Regions from separate parts of the Providencia rustigianii genome, predicted to be linked through region 4. Evidence: predicted binding sites of a transcription regulator. Region 4 holds the regulator's gene; each other region holds the start of a gene.

Region 1 (6,405 bases), 290 kb from region 4:
AAATCAACAAAGTTAGTGAAAACGATAGTATCGTCTCCCGCAATTTTCATCTCTTCTAATGTCGCGTCAAACAGTGCATTGATGCCGGTCGCTTTGATTTTTTTGGTGATACCAACATGTGCATAGATATCAGCAATTTTACCGATAGAAACCACTTCACCTTGTTTTTCATCGACTAATTTTTTCAAAACTGTTGGTGCTGGTGGCTCAACAGCTAAGTCATGACGGTTACCCGTACGCTCAAAATTACCCGCTTTGTCACCAACAAATGGACGCGCAATAACACGACCGATGTTGTAACCGCCTTTGGTTAATTCTTCACGCGCGATTTCGCACAGTTCATACAGTTTGTCTAAACCGTAAGTTTCTTCATGGCACGCAATTTGGAATACAGAGTCAGCAGAGGTGTAGAAAATCGGTTTGCCGGTTTTCATGTGTTCTTCACCCAGCTGGTCAAGAATGACAGTACCAGATGAGTGGCAGTTGCCTAAATAACCCGGTAAGTTAGCTTTTTCTACCAGCGTATCCAGTAGTTCTTGTGGGAAGCTGTTTTCGTGTTTCTCGAAATAGCCCCAATCAAATAGCACGGGTACACCCGCGATTTCCCAGTGACCTGACGGTGTATCTTTACCAGAAGAAAGTTCACTGGCATAACCGTATGCACCGATGATTTCCGCGTTAGGATCCAGACCCGCAGGGAATGTTCCGCTCGATTCTTCCCCTGCTTTACCTAAACCTAATTTTGTTAAGTTAGGCAGGTGTAATGGACCTTTACGGCCTTTATCAGCTTCTCCGCGAGCACAAGCTTCTGCGATATGGCCAAGTGTATTCGAACCTACATCACCGAATTTGTGGGCATCGCCCGCTGCGCCGATCCCAAAGGAATCCAATACCATAATAAATGTGCGTTTCATGTTTATTCTCCTGCGATACAGTTTATCTGTTCATCGCGTCAATCTACCCGCACTCTTCAATGAAAAATGCGGGTATCGGTTTATTCACTAATTTGACGATAGACCATTGGCGTTGCTTCCGGAGCTTTATCCCCAATAACCATAGCAGCGCGGACTTCTTTCGCCGCTTCTTCCCATGATTTTTCGTTATTGGCATGAATAATCGCTAATGGGGTTTGGGTATCAACTTTGCTACCTAATGCTGCGATCTCACTTAAACCAACACTATAATCAATGGAGTCTGTCGCTTTGCGGCGTCCACCACCTAACGTTACCACAGACATCCCCAACGCACGTGTATCCATTTGTGTGATAATGCCCGCTTGAGATGCGTAAACCGCTTTGCTCAGTACTGCTGTTGGCAGATATTTGTTGTAGTTCTCAACAAAATCTTTTGGTCCATTCTGAGCTGCAACCATACGGCCAAAGACTTCTGCCGCCTGGCCATTATCCAGAACTGCTTGTAATTTTTGACGAGCTTCATCGCGGTTAGCCGCCAACTTTCCAGACACTAGCATTTCTACGCACAGTGCCATAGTCACTTCGAATAGACGTGGATTACGATATTCGCCAGTGAGGAACTGAACAGCTTCACGTACTTCAACGGCGTTACCTGCGCTGGATGCTAAGACTTCGTTCATGTCGGTTAACAATGCAGTTGTATTGCAACCTGCGCCATTTGCCACTTGAACAATTGACTCAGCAAGCTGCTCCGATTTTTCATAGGTTGGCATAAATGCACCAGAACCTACTTTTACGTCCATGACTAACGCATCCAAACCTTCGGCTAATTTTTTCCCTAAGATAGACGCTGTAATCAATGGGATAGAGTCTACGGTTGCCGTGATATCACGAGTTGCATAGAAACGTTTATCCGCAGGCGCTAAGGAATTAGTTTGGCCAATAATCGCCACACCTACATTTTTGATGATATCGCGGAAGCGTTCATCATCAGGGAAAATATCAAAGCCTGGAATGGCTTCTAATTTATCTAATGTTCCACCTGTGTGGCCTAAACCACGCCCTGAAATCATTGGGACGTAACCACCGCAAGCCGCAACCATCGGTCCTAACATTAGTGAAGTCACGTCACCTACGCCACCGGTAGAATGCTTATCAACTAATGGACCATTCAGGTTTAATGATTTCCAATTCAATACGCTTCCTGAATCACGCATCGCTAATGTTAGCGCAACACGTTCTGGGGTCGTCATATCATTGAAATAGATCGTCATCGCCAGTGCAGCAATTTGACCTTCAGAAACGGTGTTATCACGTACGCCATTAATAAAGAAGCGGATTTCTTCTTCACTTAACACCTTGCCATCACGCTTTTTACGGATAATTTCTTGAGCTAGAAACACAATAGGCTCCTTAATTCACATTGAATTCTTAGGCTAAAGAGTTATGGCTATCGCTCAACTTTCGTTGAGCAATAGTCTGATATAACTCGTCACTACGATTATTAATAACTGCTGGTTGATTTTTTAACGTCAAAACCCAGTGTATTTAATAAATTCGCTAATAGGCTTGATGCACCAAAACGGAAATGGCGCGCATCAGCCCAATCATCGCCTAAGATTTTGCTTGCTAAGGCTAAATATTGTGCTGCTTCTTCAGCGGTACGAACACCACCAGCAGGTTTAAAACCAACGCTCTTAGCAACGCCCATATCATGAATAACTTGCATCATGATTTCAGCACTTTCGAGGGTGGCATTAACAGGCACTTTACCTGTTGAAGTTTTGATAAAGTCGGCACCTGCTTTGATGGAAATTTCAGATGCTTTGCGGATCAGTGCCGCGTCTTTTAATTCACCCGTTTCAATGATTACTTTCAGCAATACATTGGAAGCTGCACAAGCTTCTTTACAGGCTTTCACTAAATCATAACCGATTTGTTCATTGCCTGCCATCAGCGCACGATAAGGGAATACCACATCAACTTCATCCGCACCATACGCGATCGCCGCTTTGGTTTCTGCCAATGCGATATCGATATCGTCATTACCATGAGGGAAGTTGGTGACCGTTGCGATACGGATGTCAGGAGTACCTTGCTCACGTAATGTTTTACGTGCAATAGGAATAAAACGAGGATAAATACAAATTGCGGCGGTATTACCTGCTGGGCTTTTTGCTTGATGACATAATGCAATCACTTTGGCATCTGTGTCGTCATCATTCAATGTGGTTAAATCCATCAGGGTCAGTGCGCGTTGCGCAGCTGCTTTTAAATCAGTCATATAACTCTCCAACGATGTTAATTCTATCAGAACGATACGTTCTTTGTTGGCGAGCGGGCTTGTTCCATAAAGATGCTAGTTGGGAATATCCAAACACAGCAGCTGAGATCCTTCTCACCGCACGGTGCCCTAGAGTAACTTGACTCTAAGAACTATCAGTTCCGTGGCAACTTACTTGTACCTATTTGACCATGAAACCGGGTTGTTTTATGCGCTACAAATCACATTTATCGACTGAACGTTACATTATTTAATATATTACTGTGAAGATTATCACAATAATCTGGATTTTGAATTACTCTTTCTCAGCCAATAATTCGTTGCTGATTATCTCATCTTAAATGGATTACGTTAAGAATAGTTGAAAAAGTAAGAATCACGATAAAAAACAGAAAAAGAATATCGCAAAAGAAAATGACAGCGGAAAGACAGATCGTCTTTCCGCGCCAAAATTGAGGAATTATAGTGCAGTCATTGCCGTCAATGTTAAGAAGAATCCAGCAATCGTTGCGCTCATTAAGTTAGATAATGTACCTGCCATAACGGCTTTCATTCCTAAACGGGCAACGTCACTACGACGATTTGGTGCCATTCCACCTAAACCACCAAGCAGGATTGCAACAGAAGACAAGTTGGCAAATCCACACAGGGCAAAAGAAATAATCGCTTTAGTATGATCAGACAGGACTTGTTTGCCTGCTGCGATTACATCCGCATCCGCCTTCATATATTCACCGAAATTCATGAAAGCAACGAATTCGTTCACTACCACTTTTTGTCCGATGAAAGAGCCCGCTATCGTTGCTTCGCTCCATGGCACACCAATCAAATAAGCAATTGGAGCAAATAACCACCCCAATAATAATTCAAGGGATAACTGTGGATAGTTAAACCATCCACCAACACCACCTAAAATGCCGTTAATCAGCGCAATCAATGCAATGAAAGCCAGTAACATCGCACCCACGTTCATGGCCAATTGCATACCTGATGCAGCGCCGGATGCCGCAGCATCAATAATATTTGTAGGGCGGTCTTCTTCGGCAATTAAATCAATAGCATTAACATTGTCTTTAGCGACTTCAGTCTCTGGCACCATTAACTTAGCAAATAATAAACCACCTGGCGCCGCCATAAAGGATGCTGCAATCAGATATTCCATCGGTACACCCATTTGGGCATATCCCGCTAATACAGAACCTGCGACTGATGCTAAACCACCACACATAATGGCAAATAATTCAGACGTGGTCATGGTTGCAATATAGGGACGAACAACCAGAGGCGCTTCTGTTTGACCAACGAAAATATTCGCAGTTGCAGAGAGTGATTCAGTTCTTGAAGTACCCAGTACTTTTTGCAAACCACCACCTAAAACTTTGATGACCAGTTGCATGATGCCTAAGTAATACAGAACCGCAATTAATGATGAAAAGAATACAATGATAGGCAATACACGAAATGCAAATATAAAACCGCCACCACCAAACAGCTCGAACATCTTATCGGAAACCAGCCCACCAAAGATGAAGCTCATTCCATCTTGACCATAGCCGATGACTTTAGAAACAGCATCAGATATGCCTTGTAATACGCTACGACCCGCAGGTACATACAGGACAAATGCCCCAACCGCTAACTGGATTAAAAAAGCACCGCCAACGGTACGAAGTCTAATCGCTCGACGATTGCTGGAGAAGAGAACGGCTATCGCAATAAGCACCGCCATCCCAACAATACTCATAATGAGTTGCATGGAAGTATCCCTGTTCACTTAATTCTAGGTTAATGTATAAAGAAACTCGCTAGAGTCCTTGAATCTTAGTTCGATGATTATAACCAGTCATCATTAATAACCCGCAATATTCATCACAAATCCAAAGTGCAATAAGCAACATAAATTCAAATATTGTGATGAAAATCACAATTAAGAGTCAGTTTAGTCTGGAATAGCATTTCTGATATAGCTGAGGGAAGTAAAAACTGAATGGTTTTTAGTTGGAATAACAATAAAATAGATAAGTAAAAATAATTAATTAATGAATTTAAATCTAATTTAGATTAAATAAAATTTTGCTATTGTTGTAAAGTTGTTGCGCTATTTCATCCGGTGATTCGTGGCGAAGTTCACATAATGCACGAAAAACCCACTGAATGCGTTCGGGTCTATTTGGTTCTCCTTGAAAACCAGATACTGGCATATCAGGTGCATCCGTTTCAAAAACTAAACAATTCAAGGGTAATTGCGCCATTACTTGCCGAGTTTTATTCGCCCTTTCATACGTAATCGTTCCTCCGACACCAATGTAATAACCTAATTTCACGAAACTTTGTGCTTGTGACAAGCTACCGGAAAAACCATGCACGACTCCACGAGCTGGCACTTCATGTCGACGTAACATAGCGACTAATTGATCGTGGGATTTCCGTGAATGCAAAATGACGGGAAGATCAAATTGTTTAGCGAGTTTTAATTGTCTCTGAAGCAGTGTTTGTTGCAATTCAAATAAAGGGTCTTGCATGTATAAATCCAACCCTATTTCCCCAATAGCGACACATTTTTGACTTGATTGTTTTAAATAAGAAACCAATTCGTCAAATTGAAACTCTTGGAATTGATTTAAATACAGTGGATGAAACCCCATTGCAGCATGTAACTGAGAATATTGATGAGCAAGCGCCCATACACGCTGAAAATTATCCGCACTCACCGAGGGGATAATAATATCAGTTATTCCAGCTCGTTTAGCCAATTCGAGATTTTCAGGGTATGAATCACTGAATGGGGGAAAATCAAAATGGCAATGGGTATCAATAAAATGAGGGCTATGCATCATGAAGTTGATTACTCGGCATGACTGGAGCGCCAAACGTTTCTATGCCATTTTCCACTAATTCCTCAGCGAGGACATCTTCTTTATGTGCCATTTCTAATGACCGCTTGTGAGATGCAAAACGACTAAAATGGGCATCATTACTCGCAAAATGTTGAGCCAATGTCGCCACGAAATAGCGTCCACAACGCCGACCGACATGATAGTCCTGATTTAATGCGCTAATTTTACTGCCTAAAGCACTGCTTTTTAGTGGAGTTGGTGGATATATTTCAAAAATTTGGACGCCATCAGGCGGATTTTCAATAAATTCTTGAGTTCGACGGTAGCTTTTTAAATGTACCTTCAGCATGGCAGCCATCCGTTGTAAAGC
Region 2 (6,405 bases), 1.7 Mb from region 4:
AAATTAGGCGGAATAGCAGAATTACTAATATCAATTTCACCACTACGATAACGGTTATTATCGCTGACTTCCGATGTTATCGCTAAAAAGGTCGCATGATCAATTTGAGTCTGTTGATTATCCCAATAGAGAGGATTGCGCTTTACAACGATTCTTTCATTCACAGTCCACTCATCCAATATATACGCGCCATTGCCAACAAAATTTCCGGGTTGAGTCCATTTATCGCCATATTTTTCAATGGATTTTCGATTAACTGGCTTCATCGATGTATGAGACAGCATATCGATAAAATAAGGTACCGGATGACTAAGAGTAACCTGTAACGTCTGATTATTTAGCGCTTTCACACCTAAGGACTCTTTTGGTTTGTTGCCTTTTAAAATTTCATCCGCGTTTTCAATATAAGCATTTTGTAGATAACTCGAATACGGAGAGCCTGTTTTGGGGTCAGCTAACCTTTGCCAGCTATATACAAAATCCTCTGCAACAACCGGAGTTCCATCACTCCATTTCGCTCCATTTCTTAATTTAAATGTCCATACCGTATAATTTTGATGTTCCCAACTCGTTGCCATTCCCGCGACAGGCTGGCCATTTATATCGTCATATACCAGCCCCTCTAACAAATTTAAAATAATATTCCCTTCAGGAACACCTTCAACTTTATGGGGATCAAGAGAAGTTACTTCAGAGCCATTATTGATGGTGATGGACTGTAGCGTTTTATCAACTTTTAAAGTTTCGGCTGCGTGAGCTGAGGTGAGAAATGAAATGGCTAAATAAGAAAGTAGACTGAATTTTGTGGTTAACTTCATCGTAGCTCCTTTCTGGGATAAGGGGATAGCTGTCTCACTTTATTACAGGCGATGAAAAGCTCATAAACAAAACTTCATGGTCAGAACATAGACAATTCAACGCCCCATTCCGCTATGAGCTCCCGTGAACAACCAATAAAAAAACATACAATTCATTAACATCTTTTGATTTATTTGTTTATTTTTTAAAAAGTAAATTGAGGTTAAAATTTATTTTTATTTTAATAAAACAATTGGATAGAGTTTTTATTATAAAATACAGATAATCAGCTCAATCTTCATAATCCAAACATATCATTAACAATCAGTGATGAGAATAGTGAATAAATTTACGCAGCTCACAATTCCTTACTTTTTTCGCCTAATTTTGTAAATTATGCGACATATAATCACAAAAAAAATTCATCCCAATAGTGAACTATTTGGGCTATGTACTTTGGTTTAATAGGTGGAAGATTTTATAACGTCGAGAAGAGGATGGTTTATTGAAGCAAAGAAGAAAAGCAGCCGCATAAAGATAGCGGCTTACTTCAATCGATTATAAAAGGCCTGGGAATATCGCTTTCACGCCAGTCACTGCAATTTCAATACCTAGGGACATTAATAGCAAGCCCATAATACGAGTAATAACGTTAATACCTGTTTGCCCCAGATAACGCACCAACAGCGAGGCAGAACGGAACAATAACCAGCAGCAAAAAGCGAATAAAATACTGGTTAATGCTAGTCCAAGAAAATTTTGCCAGCCAGTCCATCTAGAAGACCAAACAATACAGGAGCTGATCGCACCTGGTCCAGCCATCAATGGGAGTGCTAATGGGACAACACCAATACTGTCTCTTATTGCTGTTTCTGTTTTTTCTTGTTTATTTTGTTTATCTTCCCCAATCTTACCGCTAATCATCGATAACGCGATGGTCACAATCAAGATTCCGCCCGCAATCCGGAATGAATCAATTGAAATACCAAAAAGTTGCAATATAGAGTCACCAACAAGTAGTGAAGTACATAAAATAATCGCCACTGAGGTATTAGCGATGGTATTGGTTCTATTGCGACTCGCATTCGTTTGATAGTTCGTCATACTAATAAACACAGGCAAGATGCCAACTGGGTTTACCAACGCAAATAGACCAATAAAAAATTTAATATAGCCTGATAAATCAAGTAATGTTGCGCTCACCCATTAATATCCTCATAAAATGCTTAAATACGACATGGTCATCCCTTCTTATTTTATCACTGAACCAATTAAATTCCTTAGAGAAAGAATCATTTTGTGCGTGTTACTGACATTATTTATTTCAACTGCACATAATCGATAAAAATTAGTTATTTCTTCACCATTTTTTATCGATAAATTAATCAATTTTTCATAAATCTCTCAATACAGAAAAATAGGCATGCTGAATGGTGTCAGCATGCCATATTTGTGACTTAGATCACTTTATAAAATTCCTTTTTTGCTAATCTACACTTAAGAAATCGATAAGTTAGTTTATCCGTGCTTTTACTTTTAGAGCTATTTAGTTGAGATTTATAAGCCAATCGGCAGTGAAGTAAGGACTTATTGCTAAGTTTATCTATACTTTTGTTTTGGGTGGTCTTATTACAATAGTTTTTTATAGATAATTTGCTCATTGGCTTAAAAATTTTAACTTTATCAGGAGTAATCTATGTCCGTAACTAATGTTACTGAACTCAATGAACTTGTTGCTCGAGTCAAAAAAGCACAACGTGAATTTGCCAACTTCTCTCAAGAGAAAGTGGATAGAATCTTCCGTGCCGCTGCACTAGCTGCTGCCGATGCGCGTATTCCATTAGCAAAACTGGCTGTTGAAGAGTCTGGAATGGGAATTGTGGAAGATAAAGTGATTAAAAACCACTTTGCTTCGGAATATATTTATAACGCTTATAAGGATGAAAAAACCTGCGGTATACTTTCTGAAGATCCAACTTTTGGTACAATTACCATTGCCGAACCTATCGGGATTATTTGTGGTATCGTGCCAACAACTAACCCAACCTCAACGGCTATCTTTAAGTCATTAATTAGCTTAAAAACACGTAACGCAATTATTTTCTCTCCACATCCTCGTGCAAAAATTGCCACCAACCGTGCCGCTGAAATTGTCTTGAATGCCGCGATTGCCGCTGGTGCGCCAAAAGATATTATCGGCTGGATTGATTCCCCTTCAGTGGAGTTATCCAATGCACTGATGCACCATCCTGACATTAATCTGATTTTAGCCACTGGTGGACCGGGTATGGTAAAAGCTGCCTACAGTTCAGGTAAACCGGCTATTGGCGTGGGTGCAGGTAATACCCCTGTTGTTATCGATGAAACTGCTGATATTAAACGTGCTGTTGCATCAATCTTAATGTCAAAAACTTTCGATAACGGTGTAATTTGCGCATCTGAACAATCAGTTGTCGTCGTTGATGCTGTTTATGACCAAGTTCGTGAACGTTTCTCTAACCACGGTGGCTATCTGCTACAAGGTAAAGAACTTAAAGCCGTACAAAATATCATCCTTAAAGATGGTAATTTAAATGCTGCTATTGTTGGCCAACCTGCATTTAAAATTGCAGAAATGGCAGGTGTTATCGTTCCCGAGACAACCAAAATCCTGATTGGTGAAGTCAAAGCCATCGATGAATCAGAACCTTTTGCTCATGAAAAACTGTCTCCATTGTTAGCAATGTACCGCGCAAAAAACTTTGAAGATGCAGTTGAAAAAGCTGAACAACTCGTTGAAATGGGTGGTATTGGTCATACGTCTTGCCTATATACCGACCAAGATAACCAACATGAACGCGTCAGCTATTTCGGCGAAAAAATGAAAACCGCCCGTATATTGATTAATACTCCAGCATCTCAAGGGGGTATCGGTGACCTCTATAACTTTAAACTGGCACCATCGTTAACCCTAGGTTGTGGTTCTTGGGGTGGTAACTCCATCTCTGAAAACGTAGGACCAAAACATTTAATCAATAAGAAAACGGTCGCGAAAAGAGCTGAAAATATGTTATGGCATAAACTTCCTAACTCAATCTATTTCCGCCGTGGATGCCTCCCTATTGCGTTAGAGGAAATTGCCACTGACGGAGCAAAACGAGTCTTTATCGTTACTGATAGCTATTTATTCAATAATGGTTATGTCGATGAAATTGTCGATGTTCTGAAAAAACATCACATTGAAACTGACGTATTCTTTGAAGTTGAAGCGGATCCAACATTATCGGTTGTCCGTAAAGGCGCAGCTCAGATGCAAGCTTTCCAACCTGATGTCATTATCGCATTAGGTGGTGGCTCTCCAATGGATGCAGCAAAAATCATGTGGGTTATGTATGAACATCCAGAAACCCACTTTGAAGAATTAGCGCTACGCTTTATGGATATTCGTAAACGTATTCATAAATTCCCGAAAATGGGCGTAAAAGCGAAGTTAGTTGCTGTCACCACGACATCGGGTACAGGTTCTGAAGTTACACCATTTGCGGTTGTAACTGATGATAAAACAGGCCAAAAATATCCATTAGCTGATTATGCATTAACGCCAAACATGGCAATTGTTGATGCTAACTTAGTCATGAATATGCCAAAATCTTTAACCGCCTTTGGTGGTTTGGATGCTGTCACCCATGCACTAGAATCTTATGTTTCTGTACTAGCAAATGAATTCTCTGATGGACAAGCACTGAAGGCACTAAGTTTACTGAAAGACTTCCTGCCAGCTAGCTATCATGAAGGTGCTAAAAATCCAGTTGCCAGAGAGCGCGTGCATAATGCAGCAACTTTAGCCGGTATTGCATTTGCGAACGCCTTCTTGGGTGTATGCCACTCAATGGCTCATAAATTAGGTTCTGAGTTCCACATTCCACACGGTTTAGCAAATGCGTTATTAATCTGTAACGTTATCCGCTTTAATGCGAATGATAACCCAACTAAGCAAACTGCATTTAGCCAATATGACCGCCCACAAGCACGCCGCCAATATGCTGAAATTGCAGATCATCTTGGTCTATCAAAAGCAGGCGACCGTACTGGTGCTAAAATTGAGCGTCTCTTGGAGTGGTTAGAAAGTATGAAAGCAGATTTAGGTATTCCTAAATCTATCCGTGAAGCGGGTGTTGCCGAAGCAGACTTCCTAGCACGTTTAGACAAGTTATCTGAAGATGCGTTCGATGACCAATGTACTGGTGCAAACCCTCGTTATCCACTGATTTCAGAAATTAAACAGCTGTTACTGGATTCTTACTACGGTCGCGAATTTTCTGAGCCAAGCGTTGCTTCAACAGCGCCAAAAGCAGAAAAGAAAGTCACTAAAAAATAAACTGGGTATTCTTGGTGATTTAGCCAACTAACCCGTTATAAGGCTTCAATAGTGTTGGATCTTTTTCCAATGTCTGTTGGAGCCTTTTTATTAATAATTAGCCACTAATCCTTATCTGATCCTCATTTATCAATAAGGATCAAATAGATAATTCAATTTATACTGATGTCAGGACTATCAAACTTTCTTTATCAATGAGAAGAGGTAGTATGAAAAAACTGACTCAACTTATCTTCACTATACCGCTCCTAGCCGCTAACTTTACTGCCCATAGTGCGGGCTTACATTTAGAACAGACACGGTTAATCATTAATAACGCCAATTCTGATGCAACTTTTACTGTCGTCAATGACGATAGTTTTCCCTATTTAATTCAAGCTACTGTAACGAATACTATTGAGGGTGAAAAATCCTCGCATGTTGAAGTCAATCCACCTTTATTTGGGCTGGATGCAAACAGTAAATTTAGTCCTCAAGTGTTATTAAAAGAAAAGAATAAACTACCTGCGGATACTGAATCACTATTTTTTCTCAGTACTCGTGCGATACCTGCTCATAAGCGCTCCAACGACCGTAGTAAGAATAACAAACAGACAATTACCATGAATATCATTATCAAGGTAATCTACCGCCCAAGCCACTTAGCGGTTCCTAATAACCAAATATTCCAGAAAGTGACACTGAGTAAGAAAGATGCTCAGTGGCAATTCGATAACCCTACCCCCTATTATGTCACGTTGGTAAAAATTAAATTAAACCAACATGACTACGGAAATAGTTTAATTTTGCCCCCTTTGAGTAAAATGCCCCTCTCAGAGGCCCCTCCTAATATCACCCATGCAAGTTGGCAAATAATCAATGACTATGGGGGGCTATCTAAAGTTTTGACATATCCGGTATCTGCTGGAAACAATCAATAAGATATAACCTAATCCTCATAGATTATTCTTGAATCTCACTAAAAAATGAATGAGTGAAATAAAACCGAATAGCTTCATATCACTATTATTTGTTAGAAAAACTCATGAACTAAAGATAAATACACCTTTATAAAGAAAAATAAGTGTACTCATAAAAAGAAAACCCCATGTTAAAGGCATGGGGTTTATCATAAATTGATGTCACCATTATTCTAGTATTTAACACTGTTCGACTATCTAGTGCGACAAATCAAGTTTTTAATTTAAATCATTAATTTACTTTTTCTGACAAAATCACCCATATTGCGTGATATTAGCATTAGCAAATTA
Region 3 (6,405 bases), 490 kb from region 4:
AAGGTCGCTGTGGAATTACGGCGACTGCGGTTTGTTCAGTGACCGATACGCCACCCACTTTGATGGTATGCGTGAACCGCAACAGTGCGATGAATGCGGTTTTTCAAAAGAATGGCCGCCTGTGCGTTAACGTACTCAATCATGATCAAGAAGAACTTGCCTGCCACTTTGCTGGTATGAAAGGTTCAACGATGGATGAGCGTTTTGGTTGGGATGTCTGGGATAAGGGTATTTTAGAACAACCACTGTTAAGAAATGCCCTCGCCAATCTTGAAGGGGAAATTACCCAAGTTCAGGATATTGGTACCCATTCAGTGTATATGGTTGAAATGAAGCAAATTGTCGTTAGTGATGATGGGCACGGTTTAGTCTACTTCAAACGCAAGTTTCATCCGGTGATACATAAAATCCTAGAACCGACGTCATAATTTAACTGAACGTTGTTTATCAAGCCTCTTGCAAAAGGGGCTTTTTTATAGGGAAAAATATAAAAAATCCCCCAGTAAGTTACCCTACTGGGGGATAAGAGACTAACGGTTAGACTCGTAAATTAAAGAACGTCTACACAGTTCAGTTCTTTGAATGCTTGCTCTAAACGAACAACCATGGATTCTTGTGATTTACGCAGCCATACACGTGGGTCATAGTATTTCTTGTTAGGCTTATCAGCGCCTTCTGGGTTACCTAATTGAGCTTGCAGGTAGCCTTCTTTCGCTTTGTAGTATTGTAAAATACCATCCCAAGTTGCCCACTGAGTGTCAGTATCGATGTTCATTTTGATGACACCGTAGCTAACTGCTTCTTTGATTTCAGCAGCGCTTGAACCTGAACCACCGTGGAAAACGAAGTCTAAGCTATTGTGTGGCAGATTGAATTTCTCAGAAACATAGTCTTGAGAATTACGCAGAATTTTTGGCGTTAATTGTACGTTACCTGGTTTATAAACACCGTGTACGTTACCAAAAGAGGCTGCGATAGTGAAACGCGGGCTTACTGCGTGCAGTTTTTCATAAGCGTATGCCACATCTTCAGGTTGAGTGTACAGCTCAGAGCTATCCATACCTGTATTGTCAACGCCATCTTCTTCACCACCAGTACAACCTAATTCAATTTCCAGCGTCATGTCGATTTTCGCCATGCGCGCTAAATATTTAGAACAGATTGCAATGTTTTCTTCCAATGATTCTTCTGACAGGTCAATCATGTGAGAAGAGAACAGTGGCTTACCTGTTTTAGCGTAGTGTTTTTCACCCGCATCTAACAGGCCATCAATCCATGGAAGTAATTTTTTTGCACAATGGTCAGTATGCAGAATAACAGGAACACCATAATGTTCTGCCATTTGGTGTACGTGATGAGCGCCGGAGATTGCACCTAAAATCGCAGCTTGTTGTCCTTCCGCTTTCAGGCCTTTACCTGCGATAAATGCAGCTCCACCGTTAGAGAACTGAATAATCACTGGAGCACGTACTTTTGCTGCTGCTTCAAGCACAGCGTTAATTGAGTCAGTACCAACACAGTTCACAGCTGGCAATGCAAAGTTATTTTCTTTGGCAACCGCGAAAACTTTCTGTACATCATCACCAGTAAGCACACCTGGTTTAACAAAATCAAAAATTTTAGACATGTGAAAAGGTCCTGTGGTGAACAGGCAGCGTAGGCTGCCTGTTATGTATGAACAAATTAATTACGCTTTAGCACGTTCTTCTAGCATCACAACAGCTGGGAGCTTTTTACCTTCAACGAATTCAAGGAAAGCACCACCACCGGTAGAAATGTAGGAAATCTTATCAGCGATACCGAATAAATCGATCGCCGCTAGGGTGTCACCACCACCAGCGATTGAGAAAGCATCACTCTCTGCAATAGCACGAGCAACGATTTCAGTTCCCTTACGGAAGTTAGGGAATTCAAATACGCCCACAGGACCGTTCCAAAGAATGGTTTTTGCATTTTTCAGAATTTCTGCCAGACGTTCTGCAGATTCATCACCTAAGTCAAGAATTTGCTCATCATCTTTGATAGTGTTGCTAGCTTTCAAAGTCGCTTCAGCGGTTTCTGAGAACTCAGTGGCAACACGAACGTCTGTTGGTACTGGGATCTGGCAATGAGCCAGTAATTTTTTCGCTTCAGGGATCAGGTCCGCTTCGTACAGTGAACGACCGACATTGTTCCCTTCTGCTGCGATGAAGGTATTTGCGATACCACCACCGACAATCAGTTGGTCAGCAATTTTAGACAGGGAATCCAATACGGTCAGTTTAGTGGACACTTTAGAGCCACCAACAATAGCGACCATTGGACGAGCTGGATTGCCTAGAGCTTTACCTAATGCTTCCAGTTCATTGCTTAACAGTGGACCTGCACAAGCAACTGGAGAGAATTTAGCGACGCCGTGAGTTGATGCTTGAGCACGGTGAGCCGTACCGAATGCATCCATAACATAGACATCACACAGAGCAGCATATTGTTTGGATAGTGTTTCGTCGTCTTTCTTTTCGCCTTTATTGAAGCGAACGTTTTCCAGAACCACTAATTCGCCTTCAGCGATATCAACACCGTTTAAGTAGTCTTTAACTAAACGAACCGGGTTGTCTAATTTTTCTGCCAGATAGTCAACAACAGGTTGCAGAGAAAACTCTTCGTTATACTCGCCTTCAGTCGGACGACCAAGGTGGGAAGTAACCATGACTTTAGCACCTTGTTTTAGTGCTAACTCAATTGTTGGTAATGAAGCACGGATACGTGCATCAGAAGTAACTTTACCGTCTTTAACAGGAACGTTTAGGTCCGAACGAATGAAAACGCGTTTACCCGCTAAGTCCAAATCGGTCATCTTAATTACAGACATGGTGAATCCTCTTGTTGATTCTCTATAAAGTTTTCATTAGCGACAGCGCGAGGTACTCAGTAATTTTGTTACCTATTGTGCCCAGCAGTCTGTCAATCGCCAATTAGTTTAAACCTGTTGCTGCCATTGCTAGTGTTGTATCTAGCATCCGGTTAGCAAACCCCCATTCGTTATCACACCAAACAAGGGTTTTGATTAAGTTCTTACCGCTGACTCGAGTTTGAGTTCCATCGATGATGGCACTGTGCGGATCATGGTTAAAATCCATCGAGACTAACGGTAGTTCAGTATAGTCTACTATACCACGAAAATGCCCATGCGCGGCGCTCTGTAATAGCTTGTTGACTTTATCAACACAGACATCTGCATCTACAGTAACGCTTAAATCAATTGCGGTCACGTTAGTGGTTGGAACACGAACAGAAATCGCTTCAAAGCTTCCCTGAAACTTAGGGAAAATTCGGGTAATCCCAGCAGCCAACTTGGTATCTACCGGAATAATTGACTGACTTGCTGCACGAGTTCTTCGTAGGTCTTTATGGTAAGCATCGATAACGGGTTGATCATTCATGGATGCATGAATGGTGGTGACAGTGCCCGACTCAATACCAAATGCATCATCCAATAGCTTAATAATTGGGATAATACAGTTAGTGGTGCAAGATGCGTTGGAGACGATGCTATCTGTTGATTGTAAATCCATATGGTTAACACCATACACAACAGTGGCATCGAGGTCGTCAGTTCCTGGATGGGCAAACAGCACTTTTTTTGCGCCCGCCGCCTGATGTTTTAAACCATCGGCACGAGAGCCATAAACTCCAGTGCAGTCTAACACAACATCCACGCCTAACTCTTTCCAAGGTAGCTCGCTGATATCAGATTGATGGAATAGACGAATATTGTCATCCCCTACCTGTAACAGGTCACCATTGAGGCGAACATCCCATGCAAAGCGCCCATGACTTGAATCATACTTCAGCAAGTGAGCAATACCTTCCGGTTCGGCTAACTCATTGATTGCCACCACGACAATTTCTGCCCGACGACCTGATTCATACAACGCTCTGAGGACACTTCGACCAATTCGACCGAAGCCACTAATTGCTACCCTGATCGCCATTCTACACCTTGTATCTGAGCAAAATCACACGGTTGCTAAGGATAACTGACTACCACCAACTCTACTGCTCATTTTAACTGTCAAACATCAAAAGTGTGCTTCAACCGACACTTTTAAAATTTAATTACATTATTTCAAATGAGACTGAAACGGTTCAGCTAATCTAGGTTTAGATTAAAATATATATTTACAGAACGCAATAGAAAAACCCATACTACTGCACAAAAAAACAACGCCCCAATACCAAACTTGATATTGAGGCGTAAATAACGTTAATCAGCTTTACTTCTATCAGTACCGAAAATTTTTACGGCACCGATAGAGTCAATAAAAATGATTATTTCAGTAGCGCTCTTGCTGCATTAACTGCATTTTCAACAGTGATACCAAATTCTTTGAACAGAAGATCCGCAGGAGCAGACTCACCGAATGAGTGCATACCAATGATGGCACCGTTCAGACCAGTATATTTATACCAGTAGTCAGCAATACCCGCTTCGATAGCAACACGCGCGCTCACACTTGAAGGCAGAACCGCTTCACGGTATGCCGCATCTTGCTTGTCAAATGCATCGGTTGATGGCATAGAAACTACGCGAACTTTACGACCTTCTGCCGTTAATTGGTCAGCAGCTTTCACTGCTAATTCAACTTCAGAACCCGTTGCAATAAAGATCAGCTCAGGTGTACCCACGCAATCTTTCAGGATGTAAGCCCCTTTTTCGATATCTGCTAATTGCTGTGCAGTACGAGGTTGCTGTTCCAGATTTTGACGAGAGAAAATCAGTGCACTTGGACCATCTTTACGCTCGAGCGCGTATTTCCACGCCACCGCAGATTCAACTTGGTCGCAAGGACGCCATGTGCTCATGTTTGGCGTAACACGCAAGCTTGCCAGTTGCTCTACTGGTTGGTGAGTTGGACCATCTTCGCCCAGACCGATAGAGTCATGAGTGTAAACAAAAATGCTACGGATTTTCATCAATGCAGCCATACGAACCGCATTACGCGCGTATTCGACAAACATTAAGAAAGTCGCACCGTAAGGCACAAAACCACCGTGTAATGCGATACCGTTCATGATGGCAGACATACCGAATTCACGTACACCGTAATGGATGTAGTTACCCGCTTTATCTTCATTCAGAGGTTTAGAACCTGACCACATGGTTAAGTTACTTGGCGCTAAGTCCGCAGAACCACCCATAAATTCAGGTAAAACTTTACCGAACGCTTCTAACGCATTTTGAGACGCTTTACGGCTAGCAATGTTCGCTGGATTTTGTTGCAGATTTTCAATGAATTGCTTCGCTTCTGCTTCAAAGTTCGCAGGTAATTCACCCGCCATACGGCGTTCGAATTCTTTCGCTAATTCAGGATATGCTTTCGCATAAGCGGCAAATTTAACGTCCCAAGCGCTTTGTTTTTCTTTACCAGCAGTGCGAGCATCCCAAGCTTGATAGATTTCAGCTGGGATTTCGAATGGACCGTAGTTCCAGCCCAATGCTTCACGGGTTGCTGCGATTTCAGCATCACCTAAAGGTGCGCCGTGAACCGCTTCTGTACCCGCTTTGTTTGGAGAACCAAAGCCGATAACTGTTTTGCACATGATCAGCGTTGGCTTATCTGTTTGTTTGTGTGCTTCGTTAACTGCAGCATTGATTTGATCAGCATCGTGACCATCAATATCACGAATAACATGCCAGCCGTATGCTTCGAAACGTGCCGCTGTATCATCAGTAAACCAGCCTTCAACTTCACCATCGATAGAGATGCCGTTGTCATCGTAGAATGCGACCAGTTTATTTAATTTTAATGTACCTGCTAATGAACACACTTCATGAGAGATACCTTCCATCATACAGCCATCACCCATAAACACGTATGTGTGGTGATCGACGATATCATGGCTTGGACGGTTGAATTGTGCTGCTAAAGTACGTTCAGCAATGGCAAAGCCCACTGCGTTTGCAATACCTTGGCCTAAAGGACCCGTGGTTGTTTCAACACCTGGAGTATAGCCATATTCTGGGTGACCTGGGGTTTTAGAATGTAATTGACGGAAGTTTTTTAGCTCATCAATCGATAAGTCATAACCCGTCAGATGCAGCAGGCTATAAATCAACATTGAGCCATGACCATTGGACAGTACGAAGCGGTCACGGTTCGCCCAATGTGGGTTTGCTGGGTTATGATTCATATGGTTGCGCCAAAGAACTTCAGCAATATCTGCCATGCCCATTGGTGCGCCAGGATGCCCTGATTTTGCTTTTTGAACCGCATCCATGCTGAGGAAACGGATAGCATTAGCAAGGGTTTTACGAGTCGTCATTAGTATACTCCAAGTAGGATAAGAACGTACTTAAACCGATTTTCACAACGCAATACGGATTATTGCTTTTCATAAGGGAAGTCTCCGCTATTCGATGTT
Region 4 (6,405 bases):
TTTAATATTTTTATTTTTTGTTCATTATTTTTCATTTCTATTTGAATATCTCTTAAGAATTTGTCTTGAGTAAATGATGTTATTGATAGTTTAGCTCGGTGGCTTTGTAATCGATTATTAGAGCTATTTTGTTCTTCAACACGGTAAGTGTCAAGGTAGTTGTCACCCTTTGTTAATTTAGGCAGCCTGTTTTTCCCGCTCAGGATTCAGGGTGACGGTCTCTTTTCTTTGCCAGTTCCGGGTATCTCCGGACCACCGTTCGGGATGGGTAGCTTTTGCTGTTTTGTACACTGCATCACGTTGTTTCAGCAGGGTAATATCCTCACCGGTATGCCGCTGCGACGGCGTGACATAGCCGATGCCGCTGTGCAGATGCCTGTCGTTGTACCACCGGGTAATTTTTCCCACCCATTTCCTTGCTTCCGTCAGGGTTTTAAAGCCCTGTGATGGCCACTGCGGCACGTATTTCAGGGTCCGGAACACGGATTCCGCATAGGCATTGTCATTGCTCACACGCGGTCTGCTGTGGGATGGCGTGATGTTCAGCTCATGCAGTTTCATCTGTAAGGTCTGTGATTTCATCGCCGCCCCGTTATCCGCGTGCAGTACCAATGGCTGACGCCAGCACCCCTCACGCAGGACTGTGCGCTGCATCAGCGCCGCCGCCTGTTCGCCGCTTTCGGTCTCATACACTTCGTAGCCGGTGATTTTCCGGCTGTAGATATCGAGTATCATGTAGAGATAAAACCAGCGTCCGCGCACCACCGACGGCAGCCAGGTGATATCCCATACCCAGACCTGACATGGCCCGGATGCGGTAAAGGTGGTCGGTACCGGTACTTTTTTCGGGCGCTGCTGACGCCCCCGGTGATGAAGTTCTCCGTGGCGGCGCAACACCCGGTAAAAGGTGGATTCACCCGCCAGATATATCCCTTTATCCGCCAGTTTCGGGACAATTTGGGACGGCGGCAGACTCGCGTATTCAGGTTGATGGCAGACAGTCAGTATCTGTTTTTCTTCTTCCGGACTCAGCTTGTTCACCGGCACCGGACGCACTGCGCCCGGTCTGCCGTCCGACGGGGATATCTGCCAGCGCCGCCAGGTCCGCAGACTCAGCTGAACTTCCCGGCAGGCAACAGCCAGCCGTGCGCCGGAGCTCACCGCCTCATTAATCCACCGGATAAACAGGGTGCGTTCGGATGCCGGAGTCAGTCGTCCCCGCCGGTTTCCCCGTAATAATCGCTGAGCTTTTTTCGCAGCACCAGGATTGCCGCCGCCTCCGCCAGGGCTTTTTCCTTGCGGACCAGCTCACGCTTTAACTGTTTGTTTTCCTTCTGGCTTTGCTTCAGTGCGGCTTTATCTCCGGGAGAGGATACCTGAAGAAAACCCTGTTTCCACTGCACCAGCTGCTCCGGATAGAGTCCTTTTTTGCGGCAGTATTCCGCCACTTCCGCTTCGCTGAGTGTGGCGGTTTCCACGATGGCGGCAAAGCGGGCTTCCGCCGGCCACTGTTCACTGTTTTTGTCTGCACCGGGCACGGGTTTTCCTTCTGATTTAGCCTGATTACGCCAGTTATACAGCGTAGCTTCGGATATTCCTTCCGTTTGTGCAACTGCGGAAACGGTCATGTTGTACGGCGGTAATAATTTAGCCAGTATGGCGGCTTTTCGTTCAGGTGAAATACGTTTCATGTGTCACTCCGCGCCCTCAGGTTTATTTTTCAGAGGGGGTGACAACTATCCTGACACTGAGGGAACAGATTTAAATGTATTTTTGGTTTTGGTATTTTTTAATGCCGGTTTTTCAACGCCAGTGTTCAGATTATCTCTAGGGTGATTTTTTGATTTGACGGCTCCCTCAGCAGTATAAAGCTCAATATTGCGACCATTAATTTTTTTTGTTTTTATTATATGAGTATCTGGTTTTGAATTTTTTAATGCTAGGTTCTTATTTTGAGGCTCTATCATTAAACTTGTATTACTTGCTTTGTGGATACTGGTTACGCGTAGTGGAATTTTACTTCCTTTAATTCTTTTGATTTCTTTAGCTAATTGAAAATTAATTATAATATTGTGTTTTTCAGAGTCACTAAGTTCAGGCTTTGTATAAAATACGGTAGGAGGAAACTCTGTGTTTTTAAGATTGATCAGTGTGTGGTTAAGATCTGCTTTATCTAATGTCACTCTCACTCGCTCATCTAACGTAGTGATGTATTGTGAATTCTGAGTCATTTTTCCCAGTAAATTTTTACATCTATCAATGAGTGTAGTAATTTTTTGAGGCGTATTATCTTTAGCGGTTTTTTTTACGTTTTTTTCATTCTTAACATAGGTATTTTCGAAGCAATGATCACTCTTTCCAAGCAACCGCTGTAAAGCCTCAATTTTTATATTGGTCTCTCTAATTACCGGATGTAAGTTTTGATAGGTGTTTTCTTTATTACAATCCCTCAGTTTTAGCTTGGTTGTTTTAATGGCTTCATCCCACATATTTTGGAATTTTTTATTTTCATTTAATGACTTCGTTCTATTATGAAAATCGATAACAGGAAATATTTTTGGAGATGAATTTGTTTCAATGACCTTATTCAGAAATAGATACTTTTTTTCAGATTGTAGAAATGTAGATGAGGTGCTATTTCTAACATTCGGTGAATTTATGATTGTGTCTATCATGATTGCTTCTCCTAATTATTTATCTATTTCAATGCTATAGGATTTTTAGATAGAATTGATATAAAAAACCGATTCCATTAAATAATTAGCTAATTGATAAAAAAAAACCTAACAAATACGCGTTAGGCTAAAGGGGTGGCATATCGATTGTAGGATTGAAACGTAGCGAATAAATAAAATTAATTAGATAAATTCTTAAAAAATGAAAAACTCTTATTAAAATTAATAAAATGCGTATCAATGTTTTTGTTAAACTGAGTACCAAAAATAACTTTTGCTTTAGGTGTAAATGAGTGTTGTGTGGGTTGATTACTAGGAACTAAGCTTCCAATTTTGAGTGAAGATATAAAATGAGGTACACGAGTTTCTTTAGCTTGAGTCGTTGATTCTTTTACTAAAATTGGAAATTTTTTTGAGGTCGAATTCGCTGATTGTAAGCGTTCAAAGAATGCCTGACGCTGTAAAAAAGTTTGGTTATTACCGCTCTTAGTTGTACCGGCATGGTAGATGTAGTTTGATGGTGTTAAATTATTAATCTGTTTCATAAATAAAATCCTAAATGATTGCTGGCTAATTATTTAGTATTTTATATATAAGGATTGTTAGACTAATATCAAAAAGCGCTGCTATTTTGAACAGAAAGTATATGATGGGCAATATTAGGAATGAAAAACAGCCATATATGAGATATATACAGCTGTTTATATAAAGCCCAGTAAATATTACTGGACCAAAATAAAAGTTATCGAGTACCGTAAACGACGATCGTTTTACCATGTGCAGAGATCAAATTTTGATCTTCTAACATTTTTAAAATACGACCTACAGTTTCGCGTGAACACCCAACAATTTGACCAATTTCTTGACGAGTAATTTTGATCTGCATACCGTCTGGGTGAGTCATTGCATCAGGTTGTTTTGCTAAATTTAATAAGGTTTGAGCGATACGACCAGTCACATCAAGGAATGCCAAGTTACCGACTTTTTCTGATGTAGTTTGTAAGCGGCTTGCCATCTGCGCAGAAAGGCGCATCAGAATATCTGGATTAACCTGAATTAGCTGACGGAATTTCTTATAAGAAATTTCAGCGACTTCACAAGCAACTTTAGCTCGAACCCACGCAGTACGTTCTTGCCCTTCTTCAAATAACCCAAGTTCACCAATGAAGTCTCCCTGATTCAAGTAAGAGAGAATCATTTCTTTGCCTTCTTCATCTTTGATTAAAACAGCCACTGAACCTTTAACGATATAGTAAAGGGTTTCTGCTTTTTCACCCTGATGGATTAGAGTGCTCTTGGATGGATACTTATGAATATGGCAGTGTGACAAAAACCATTCAAGAGTAGGGTCTGTTTGTGGCTTGCCGAGAACCATTAGCGTTATCCTCTGTATGTTATTGCAACCCTTCAGAAAATTAAGGTGAAAGGCTGACTTTAAAATTTCTAGCTTGGCATACTAAGTTGCGTTAGTTACCCATAATTAATGCTCGTTATAGGTCAAAAGCAAGTTAATATCAATTGTATAATATAATCAATTGAATCGTTGAGTTTTGATCTTAATCCTATCAACTAAGCATTGTTTGTATCATATCCAATACAGAAAGTCTTCCCTGTATCGCTTCAGCTTAATAATGCTGATATAACATTATTCAGATATATGGAACAATGTAGCCTTTAATAACGACATTTTTCAAGGGGAACAAAAATGGAAGCACGAGTAAAGTGGGTTGAAGGGCTCTCTTTCTTAGGTGAATCAGCATCTGGGCATCAAATCATGATGGATGGTAATGCTGGAGATAAAGCACCTAGCCCAATGGAAATGGTCTTGATGGCAGCAGGTGGATGTAGCGCGATAGACGTGGTGTCTATTTTACAAAAAGGTCGCTACGATATTACCGACTGTGAAGTTAAACTCACATCCCAACGCCGTGATGAAGCCCCTCGTTATTTCACGCATATCAATTTGCACTTTATTGTCGTCGGTCGTGAATTAACAGATAAAGTGGTTGAGCGAGCCGTACAACTTTCGGCTGAAAAATATTGCTCAGTCGCGATTATGCTAGAAAAAACAGTAAAAGTGACTCATAGTTTCGAAATTAAAAATATCTAATTACTTTTATATTATTAGATACTTATCTTCAAAGAAGATAAGTATCTATGTAAGTATTCATTTAATTTAATATAGACTTATTCACTTCGCTGCTTAATTAACTTTTCAACTAATGGCATCATAATGAGCTCCATTGCGAGTCCTAATTTTCCTCCAGGTACCACAATGGTATTCATTGCCGAGATAAATGAGCCGTTAACCATCGAAAGCAAATAAGGAAAATCAATCTGTTCTAACCCTCTAAAGCGGATCACAATGAAACTTTCATCCTGTGATGGGATAGCTTTAGCGGAGAATGGGTTCGACGTATCGACGGTTGGAACGCGTTGGAAATTAATATGTGTACGGGAAAATTGCGGAGTAATATAGTTAATATAATCACCCATAGAACGCACTACGGAATCCATCACCGCTTCTCGGGAATGTCCTCTTTCCGTCGTATCGCGGATCATTTTTTGAATCCACTCTAAATTGACAATCGGGACAACACCGACCAGTAAATCTACATGTTTGGCAACATCATGCTCAGGTGTCACGACACCGCCATGTAAACCCTCATAAAATAATACATCGGATTTTTCTGGCAGAGACTCCCAAGGCGTAAAGGTTCCCGGTTGGAGACCATAAGGTACGGCTTCATCATAGGTATGCAGATATTTTCGAGATTGCCCCTGACCTGTTTTAGCGTAATCAATCAACGTTTGTTCTAGCAGAGCAAAATCATTCGCTTCGGAACCAAAATAACTAATATGGCGACCTTGTTCACGGGCTTTACGGATTGCCATATCCATTTCTGGGCGGGTATAACGATGAAAACTATCCCCTTCAAGGGTTGCAGGGCGAATATTTAGCTGGTGGAATATTTTACGAAAAGCTTGGCTAGTAGAGGTCGTTCCTGCGCCACTCGATCCGGTGACGGCAATGATAGGGTGTTTCTTCGACATAGTGGACTCCCTGTTTTACGCTCATGACCACTATTTCAATAAACAGCGAATGAAGCGGGATTACGGGCGAAACTGGTTATTAGGCATAAAATTTACGGATTCATGTAGCTCAGACCAGACTAGCACAATTTCCCCAGAAACTAACTGCCGTTTCACATCATTCACTTTGTCTTGTAAGCTTTTTTCATGAGTACCATAGTCGGTGCCTTCACGTAATACATAGCTTTCAATCAGATTTTCGAGGGTTTCAGGTGCTAAGTCTTTCCACGGAATAATCATGATTTGTTCTCATTTAAATAAGCCGTTAGCCATAATGGGATACGCGTTTCTAACCACATTTGAGGTTTACGGAAACTGCCCCCCACAAAACCAACGTGACCTCCATGTTCAGTCATTTGGTACTCAATATTGTGAGGCAATTGGCTGAGGTCAGGAACGACTTCAGGGGCCATAAAAGGGTCATCTTTGGCATGAATAATCAGCGTAGGCTTGGTGATATGTGACAGTTTTGGTAATGCACTGCATTTTTGATAATAGTCTGCCGCATCGTCAAACCCATGAATACGAGCCGTAATGACATCATCAAATTCTCGAATTCGTTTCAGTTGCTTTAGTTGCAAGAGATTCAGAGGAAGTGATCCCGGATAGCGAACCAATTTACGGCTTGCATTACGTT

The links. The regulator CRP, encoded in region 4, controls carbon source genes, mostly activating them, when cyclic AMP is high. The targets are predictions, from matches to a motif close to ATGTGANNNNNNTCACAT.
Region 1: the regulator CRP is predicted to act here: its motif matches at 3,408-3,425, upstream of deoC (deoxyribose-phosphate aldolase).
Region 2: the regulator CRP is predicted to act here: its motif matches at 2,249-2,266, upstream of adhE (bifunctional acetaldehyde-CoA/alcohol dehydrogenase).
Region 3: the regulator CRP is predicted to act here: its motif matches at 3,987-4,004, upstream of epd (erythrose-4-phosphate dehydrogenase).

The regions. Positions count from the first base shown of each region.
Region 1 covers NZ_LR134396.1:685,746-692,150, reverse strand. Annotated here, with positions in the region: gene deoB (phosphopentomutase) at 1-914, opposite strand, end outside; gene deoA (thymidine phosphorylase) at 995-2,317, opposite strand; gene deoC (deoxyribose-phosphate aldolase) at 2,419-3,198, opposite strand; gene EL244_RS03110 (NupC/NupG family nucleoside CNT transporter) at 3,659-4,954, opposite strand; gene EL244_RS03105 (TatD family hydrolase) at 5,250-6,035, opposite strand; gene EL244_RS03100 (patatin-like phospholipase family protein) at 6,025-6,405, opposite strand, start outside.
Region 2 covers NZ_LR134396.1:2,065,383-2,071,787, forward strand. Annotated here, with positions in the region: gene EL244_RS09575 (ABC transporter substrate-binding protein) at 1-818, opposite strand, end outside; gene EL244_RS09580 (YchE family NAAT transporter) at 1,357-2,001, opposite strand; gene adhE (bifunctional acetaldehyde-CoA/alcohol dehydrogenase) at 2,495-5,155, shown strand; gene EL244_RS09590 (fimbrial biogenesis chaperone) at 5,365-6,075, shown strand.
Region 3 covers NZ_LR134396.1:881,181-887,585, reverse strand. Annotated here, with positions in the region: gene hpaC (4-hydroxyphenylacetate 3-monooxygenase, reductase component) at 1-428, shown strand, start outside; gene fbaA (class II fructose-bisphosphate aldolase) at 551-1,627, opposite strand; gene pgk (phosphoglycerate kinase) at 1,688-2,851, opposite strand; gene epd (erythrose-4-phosphate dehydrogenase) at 2,955-3,974, opposite strand; gene tkt (transketolase) at 4,312-6,306, opposite strand.
Region 4 covers NZ_LR134396.1:391,604-398,008, forward strand. Annotated here, with positions in the region: one part of gene EL244_RS01790 (IS3 family transposase) at 178-1,256, opposite strand; one part of gene EL244_RS01790 (IS3 family transposase) at 1,256-1,691, opposite strand; gene EL244_RS01795 (hypothetical protein) at 1,737-2,675, opposite strand; gene EL244_RS01800 (hypothetical protein) at 2,855-3,220, opposite strand; gene crp (cAMP-activated global transcriptional regulator CRP) at 3,418-4,050, opposite strand; gene EL244_RS01810 (OsmC family protein) at 4,381-4,785, shown strand; gene EL244_RS01815 (phosphoribulokinase) at 4,863-5,729, opposite strand; gene EL244_RS01820 (YheU family protein) at 5,790-6,008, opposite strand; gene EL244_RS01825 (hydrolase) at 6,005-6,405, opposite strand, start outside.